DNA from 2 places in the Aliiroseovarius sp. PTFE2010 genome. Region 2 is predicted to be linked to the other one. Evidence: riboswitches for the same ligand, from Rfam matches in the RefSeq annotation. Region 2 holds a riboswitch; the other holds the start of a gene.
What was found. A riboswitch is a leader RNA that binds a small molecule or an ion and turns the genes downstream of it on or off. The one in region 2 is predicted to bind thiamine pyrophosphate.
Positions count from the first base shown of each region.

Region 1: linked by a shared signal. The riboswitch ahead of ACP2AV_RS01770 (thiamine ABC transporter substrate-binding protein) and the one ahead of thiM (hydroxyethylthiazole kinase) in region 2 are both predicted to bind thiamine pyrophosphate.

Region 1 is NZ_JBNFVY010000001.1:362,811-366,220, reverse strand. It holds gene ACP2AV_RS01775 (thiamine/thiamine pyrophosphate ABC transporter permease ThiP) at 1-425, opposite strand, end outside; gene ACP2AV_RS01770 (thiamine ABC transporter substrate-binding protein) at 401-1,375, opposite strand; TPP riboswitch at 1,415-1,519, opposite strand; gene aroC (chorismate synthase) at 1,683-2,789, shown strand; gene ACP2AV_RS01760 (rhamnan synthesis F family protein) at 2,786-3,410, opposite strand, start outside.
Region 2 is NZ_JBNFVY010000012.1:12,841-16,250, forward strand. It holds gene thiD (bifunctional hydroxymethylpyrimidine kinase/phosphomethylpyrimidine kinase) at 1-106, opposite strand, end outside; gene thiE (thiamine phosphate synthase) at 106-747, opposite strand; gene thiM (hydroxyethylthiazole kinase) at 744-1,520, opposite strand; TPP riboswitch at 1,564-1,652, opposite strand; gene rimO (30S ribosomal protein S12 methylthiotransferase RimO) at 2,027-3,409, opposite strand.

The DNA of each region.
Region 1 (3,410 bases), on a different contig from region 2:
GGCAGGTTGAAGAACACATGCGCCAGTAAGACACCGTCGATGCCGTAGATCGATATTTGCGGCAGACCCATCGCACCCAGGGCGGCGTTCGCCCAACCGCCCCGCCCGAACACCGCAAGCAACCCAAGAACCGCCACGATCACGGGCAGAATGAATGGTGCGCCCATGACAGCGATCAGGCCGGGCCTGCCCGGAAATGTCCTGCGCGCCAACGCCCGGGCCAGCGGAACAGCAAAGCCGACAGACAGCAAAGCTGAGACCAAAGCCTGCCAAACCGTGAACCACAAGGCGCCCCAATCCGCAGGATTAAATGCAAATCCATCGGCGCGCGCGGCCACGGCGCCGATGGTGCCCAAGGTCAACCCCAGGACCAGCGCGGCGGAAACCGCGCTGGCAACGGTTATCGCGACAGGGCGGCGCGCCATTCATCCAACGCTTGGCTGCGGACTTCGGACACCTTGGTCTCGTCGAAGAAGATCGCTTTGTCCGGCATCGGCAAATCCTGGAACCCTTGCGGCCATTGCGCGCGATCCAGCGCCGCCGGATATGACCAGTTGCCCTGCGGAATGATCGTCTGGAATTCTGGCGTCATGATGAAATCCATGAATTGATCGGCAAGGTCCGGATTGTCTGTTCCGGCGATTTTCCCAGCCAGTTCGACATACAGGTAGTGCCCCTCGTCGAATATTGCGGCCGACTTGGTTTCGTCTCCTTCGGCAATGACGTGATAAGCGGGCGACGTGGTGAAGGACAAAACCATGTCTGCTTCCCCGTCAGTGAACAGACCGTACGCCTCGGACCAGCCTTTCGTTACGGTCAGAATCTTGGGGGCCAACCGTTCCCACGCGCCAGCCGCGTCGTCCGCGTACAGGGCCTTGACCCACATGAGCAGGGCCTGGCCGGACACCGACGCGCGCGGGTCCTGAATCACAATGCGTGTTTCGTCCGGCAGGTTCAGAAGCGCTTCGAATGAAGTCGGGCCATCCATTTTCGTGTTGTCGTAGACAAAGGCCACATAAGACCAGTCGAACGGCAGGAAATCGGTATCCGTCCAATCGACCGGCAACGTCAGCGGGGCGGTGTCCACACCGTGCGGGGCGAACAATCCGGTGCCCCGCGCGCGCGCGGTTTCATCCTGGGACAGACCGATCACGACATCGGCCTTTGTGTTTTGCCCTTCTAGCGCCAAACGTGGCATCACATCGCCAGTCAGATATTCCAGATCACAGCCACACTTGGTCTCGAACGCCGCTTCGATCGCGGGGCCTGGCCCCCATTGCGAGCCGAAATAATCGGGCGCATAGACGGTCAGGGTATCGGACTGCGCCATGGTGGCGATCAGTGCAATACCCGCAGCGAAAGTGATGGTTCTCATTGGAACGCTCCTTCCAAATTGCGGGCGGAGCAAGGGCGGCGCACGGCCAATCACCTTCCCTCCGCCGGTGTTAGCCGGTTCAGGTTCAACGGGTTCGCCGGATAGGCATCTCAGCTGCACAGGACAGCACCCCGAGGTGGGCGTAAACCTAGTGCGGCCCGAGCCAAGCTGCAAGGCGATACCCCCGCGACGCAGCACCGGTACCCGCAGGGCATTCAGCGTGCGGCGTGGCTTGATGCGCAATCGGTCGGATTGCTCTTGTGGCTGGCATGCGCTAGATCAGATCGGAATTTTCAGGGGGGCACCCATGTCGATCAATACCTTTGGGCATTTGTTTCGGGTCACGACCTGGGGCGAAAGTCACGGCCCGGCGCTTGGCGCGACGGTGGACGGCTGCCCCCCCGGCGTCGAAATCGATGAGCCCATGCTCCAGCATTGGCTGGATCGCCGCAAGCCCGGTACATCCAAGTATACGACCCAACGGCGTGAACCGGATCAGGTCGAAATCCTGTCCGGTGTCTACGAAGGGCAGACGACCGGCACCCCGATACAATTGATGATCCGCAACACCGACCAGCGATCCAAGGACTACGGAGACATCGCGGAAAAGTTTCGTCCCGGACATGCCGATATTACCTACTGGCAAAAATACGGTATTCGCGATCCGCGCGGAGGTGGCCGGTCGTCAGCGCGCGAAACAGCCGCACGTGTCGCGGCCGGGGGCATCGCGCGCGCCGCGTTGGGTGTGCTGGCCCCCCAGGTGAAAATCGTCGGCTACATGGTTCAAATGGGCCCACACAAGATCAATCGCGACGCGATCGATTTGTCCGAGATCGAAAACAACCCGTTTTGGGTGCCCGATGCCAACGCGGCACAGGACTGGGCAGAGTATCTGGACGGCTTGCGCAAATCCGGCAATTCCGTTGGCGCTGTTTGCGAAGTCATTGCAGCGGGCGTTCCAGCCGGACTGGGCGCACCGATCTATGGCAAACTGGATACGGATCTGGCCGCTGCGATGATGTCGATCAATGCGGTGAAAGGTGTGGAAATAGGCGAAGGCATGGCCGCTGCTGAACTTACCGGCGAACAGAATGCAGACGAGATCTTTCTGGGGAACGATGGGCAGCCCGTCTTTTCGTCGAACCACGCGGGCGGCATCCTGGGCGGCATTTCTACCGGGCAGGACCTTGTCGTGCGCTTTGCGGTCAAGCCAACGTCGTCGATCCTCAAGCCGCGCCAGACCATCACAAAGTCAGGAACCGCGACAGAAATCATCACCAAGGGGCGCCACGATCCCTGCGTTGGCATTCGGGCCGTGCCCGTGGGCGAAGCGATGATGGCCTGCGTGGTGCTGGATCACCTGCTATTGCACCGCGGGCAAGTGGGCGACGGCCCACGCGGCAATATCGGCTAGGCACGGCGCCGCCAAATGGGGCGCCGTGCCTTGGCCCAACCGTCTTTGAACCCGGCATCGAACCCCTGGTCAAACCCTGCTTTGAACCCGAAATCGTGGGCTTGCTTTGCAAGTTCAGCGCGGGCTTTTTCGACGCCTTCCGAGGATGCCAGCTCAATCAAGTGGTGCAGGAATGCTTGCGCTTCGTATGGGTTTTTCTTGCCGATAGCGGCAGTCAACGCACCATGTCGGGCCTCTAGCTTGACATAGTTTCGAGGCAACGACGCCGTGTTTGAAACACAGGCCGTTGCCAATCCCAAGGTAGCCGCGATCTCTGGCAGATCGGCGACATCTGCTTTGGCGGCGCGCTGAAGAACATGCCCACGGGCCCACGCGATGCCGCTGGTGGAAAAAGGCGCAAAGCCGATTTCACCATCCGGGCCGTGACTTTGCAACACCGGCAGCGCCAGACCAATTCCCGGGCGCGCAATGACCTGCTGCGCATGGAGACACACCGTTGCGTCCCGTGCCAAGTGATCAAGCCCGTGTTCCTTTTGCTGAATAGGTCCGGGTCCGATGTACAGGGCCGGCTCATCGGGCCCGAGGTCGGTTGGATCGCAAACCTCCACCGTGATTGGCAGG
Region 2 (3,410 bases):
CCGCCATGGCATAGGCGCCATTGGCACAGATGGCTTTCAAGTCGGCTTGAATGCCGGCGCCGCCCGACGGGTCCGACCCCGCGATGCTGAGAACATTGGCGATCATCACTGCTCCTTGCCTGTAAAACGTTGTGCCGCGGCTTTGGGATCAGGTTGCCCGCATATGGCCGAAACCACGGCCTGACCGTCCACCCCGCTGGCCAGGACCTGCGCTTGATGGATCGCCTTTAGCCCGCCGATCGCGACGGTGGGCAAAGCGGTCAGTTGCGCAAGGCGCGCCAACCCGTCAAACCCGATGGGGGCTTTGTGATCTGTCTTGGTCGCGGTTCCAAACACCGGGCCCAGCCCCAGATAGTCGACCAGACCCGGGTCTGCGGCTTGCACGGTCTGTTGGGTTTCGCACGACAAGCCCAGGAATTTATCCGGCCCCAGCAATGCGCGCGCTTTGGCAGGCGCCATGTCCCCTTGGCCGATATGGGCGCCATCGACATCCGCCGCGATTGCCGCATCCAGGTCATCGTTGACGACCAGGGGAACGCCTGTTCCGCTCAGCGCGTCTTTCAACGCGATGGCCATTTGCACCCGATCCCGTGTCGCCGCGTCCTTGGCGCGCAATTGCACCATAGTGACGCCCCCGGCCACGGCCCGGCGCACTGTTTCGACCAACCCGTCGTCGCGGCAGAGCTGCGTGTCGGTCACCAAATACAGCCGCAACTGTTGGCGCAACTTTTGGCGCAGATCGGTCATGATTGGATGACGCCGGCCAAATCACCGGGCTGCGTTGTGCTGATTGCATCCAGAAAATGCATCTGGAAACTGCCCGGTCCATTGGCGTGTTGTGCCGCCCTGGACCCGGCAACCTTGAAATGCGCAGCCGTGGAAACGGCGGCCTCAAACGCGGGGCCGCAGGCGGCGTAGGCGCCCATCAACGCTGTTTGCGAACACCCTAGGGCCGTCACCATAGGCATGATATCCGAGCCACCGGTCACCGTGGCCGACCGGGCCCCGTCGGTGACAAAATCTACCGGGCCGGTCACGACGACAACGGATCCATGCGTCTGGGCGATGGACCGCGCCGCGTTCTGTGCGTCGCTTACGCTGTCGCCGCTGTCAGCGCCTTTGCCGGCGCCTGCTTCACCGGCCAGGGTCATGATTTCAGACGCATTGCCGCGCAGGATGGTCGGGCGCAACGCAAGCAGAGTCTGTGCAACGTCCTTCCGGTAGCCCGATATGAAATGCGCGACGGGGTCCAGAACCCAGGGAATTTGGTTGTCATTGGCAGTGCGGGCGGCGGCCAGAATGCTGGCGGCCCAAGGCGCCGACAGCGTGCCGATATTGACCGTAAGCGCGCCGCAGATGGGGGTGAAATCCTCGATCTCGTCGACGGCATGCACCATCGCCGGCGATGCGCCAGCCGCAAGCACCACATTTGCCGCGATATTCATGGCGACGTAGTTCGTGATGCATTGGACCAACGGGCTGTCGTTGCGCAATGTGCCAAGCAGGTCTGCAGGGGCCATTGTGTCTCCTTTTCAAACGGAAAAGGGGACAACGCGTGCAGAAAATCACAACGTAGCACCTCCCTCCGCCAGCATTATCTGGTTCAGGTTCAAAGGGTACGTCTCAGCCTTTCGGCGCCCCTGGTGGGGCTTTGATAGATTGATTGGCAAGGCGGGTCAAACGGCCAAATCTGCGCGATGCAAAAACCGCGCGCGGCACTGATGATCCAAGGGCGGCGTTGCCTTGCCCGGCACCACCAGCGTCGATCAGCTCGCCCATCGGCCAATTTTTCGGCCAGCCCAGGGGGCGGCCCCGAAGGCATTGTTCATAGGAATAACGCGGCTGAGGCTTTGATCCACCGGCCCTGCCTCTGGCCAGCCATGGCCGGTGTTGACGGCGCGCCACACGGCATCGCCAACCGGCCCCGTATCAAGGCCCGTTGCGCCGCATTTCGCACAGGACAGCGGGCTGAACAGACCTCAGAGCGCGACAGGCGCGCGCGGTTGAGCGCACCGCAATGTCGCTGTTATGTCGCTCGGACCATGCGCCCCCACAGGTCGTATTCCCCTGCTTCGTCAACCTCGACAGTCACGATATCGCCGACCGACAGCCCACTGGTGGCGTCGTCGATGAACAGGTTGCCGTCAATTTCGGGGGCGTCGGACTTGGTGCGGCAGGTGGCGATGCCGTCGCCGTCGATATCGTCGACGATGACATCCATCTGCTGGCCGACCTTTGCAGCCAGTTTCGCTTCTGAAATCGCCTGCGCTTTTTCCATGAACCGGTTCCAGCGGTCTTGCTTGACGTCATCAGGCACGTGATCGGGCAGCGCGTTCGACCGCGCTCCGGCGACGTTTTCGTATTGAAAACAACCGACACGGTCCAATTGCGCCTTGTCCATCCAGTCCAGCAGGTACTGGAATTCATCGTCGGTTTCGCCGGGGTAGCCGACGATGAAGGTCGAACGCAGGGTGATATCGGGACAGGCGGCGCGCCATGCGGCGATTTCGTCCAGCGTGCGGGCGCTGGCAGCCGGGCGCGCCATGCGTTTCAGCACATCCGGGTGCGCATGCTGAAAGGGGATGTCCAGATAGGGCAGCACCAGACCATCGGCCATCAACGGGATCAACTGGCGCACATGTGGGTAGGGGTAGACGTAATGCAGGCGTACCCAGGCCCCCAGGCTGCCCAGATCGCGCGCCAGATCGGTGATATGGGCGCGATGTCCGCGATCTTCGGCGTGTTTGATATCCACGCCGTAGGCGCTGGTGTCCTGGCTGATCACCAGCAATTCGCGCACGCCGCTGTCCACCAGCTTTTCCGCCTCGCGCAGGACGGCAAAGGCGGGGCGGCTGGCCAGGCGGCCGCGCATGTCGGGGATGATGCAGAACTTGCACTTGTGGTTACAGCCTTCGGATATTTTCAGATAGCTGTAGTGGCGCGGGGTCAGGCTGACGCCGCTGGCGGGCAGAAGATCGATATAGGGGTCGGGATCTGGCGGCACGGCGCCATGTACGGCGTCCAGCACCTGTTCGTACTGGTGCGGGCCGGTGACGGCCAGAACCGACGGGTGCGCGCCGGTGATGAATTCGGGTTCTGCCCCAAGGCAGCCGGTCACGATCACCTTGCCGTTTTCGGATAGCGCTTCGCCGATCGCATCCAGGCTTTCGGCCTTGGCGCTGTCCAGAAACCCGCAGGTATTCACGATCACCGCGTCGGCGCCCGCGTAGTCCGGGCTGATCGCATAACCTTCTGCGCGCAAGCGCGTCAGGATGCGTTCGCTGTCGACCAGCGCCTTGGGACAGCCCAGGCTGACCATGCCGATCCGGGGTTGGCCGGGGCGGGGGGCATCGTTGAAGCGGGCCTTGGGGGCGAGGTCGGGGCGAAGCTCGGGCGGGTTCTGGCTCATG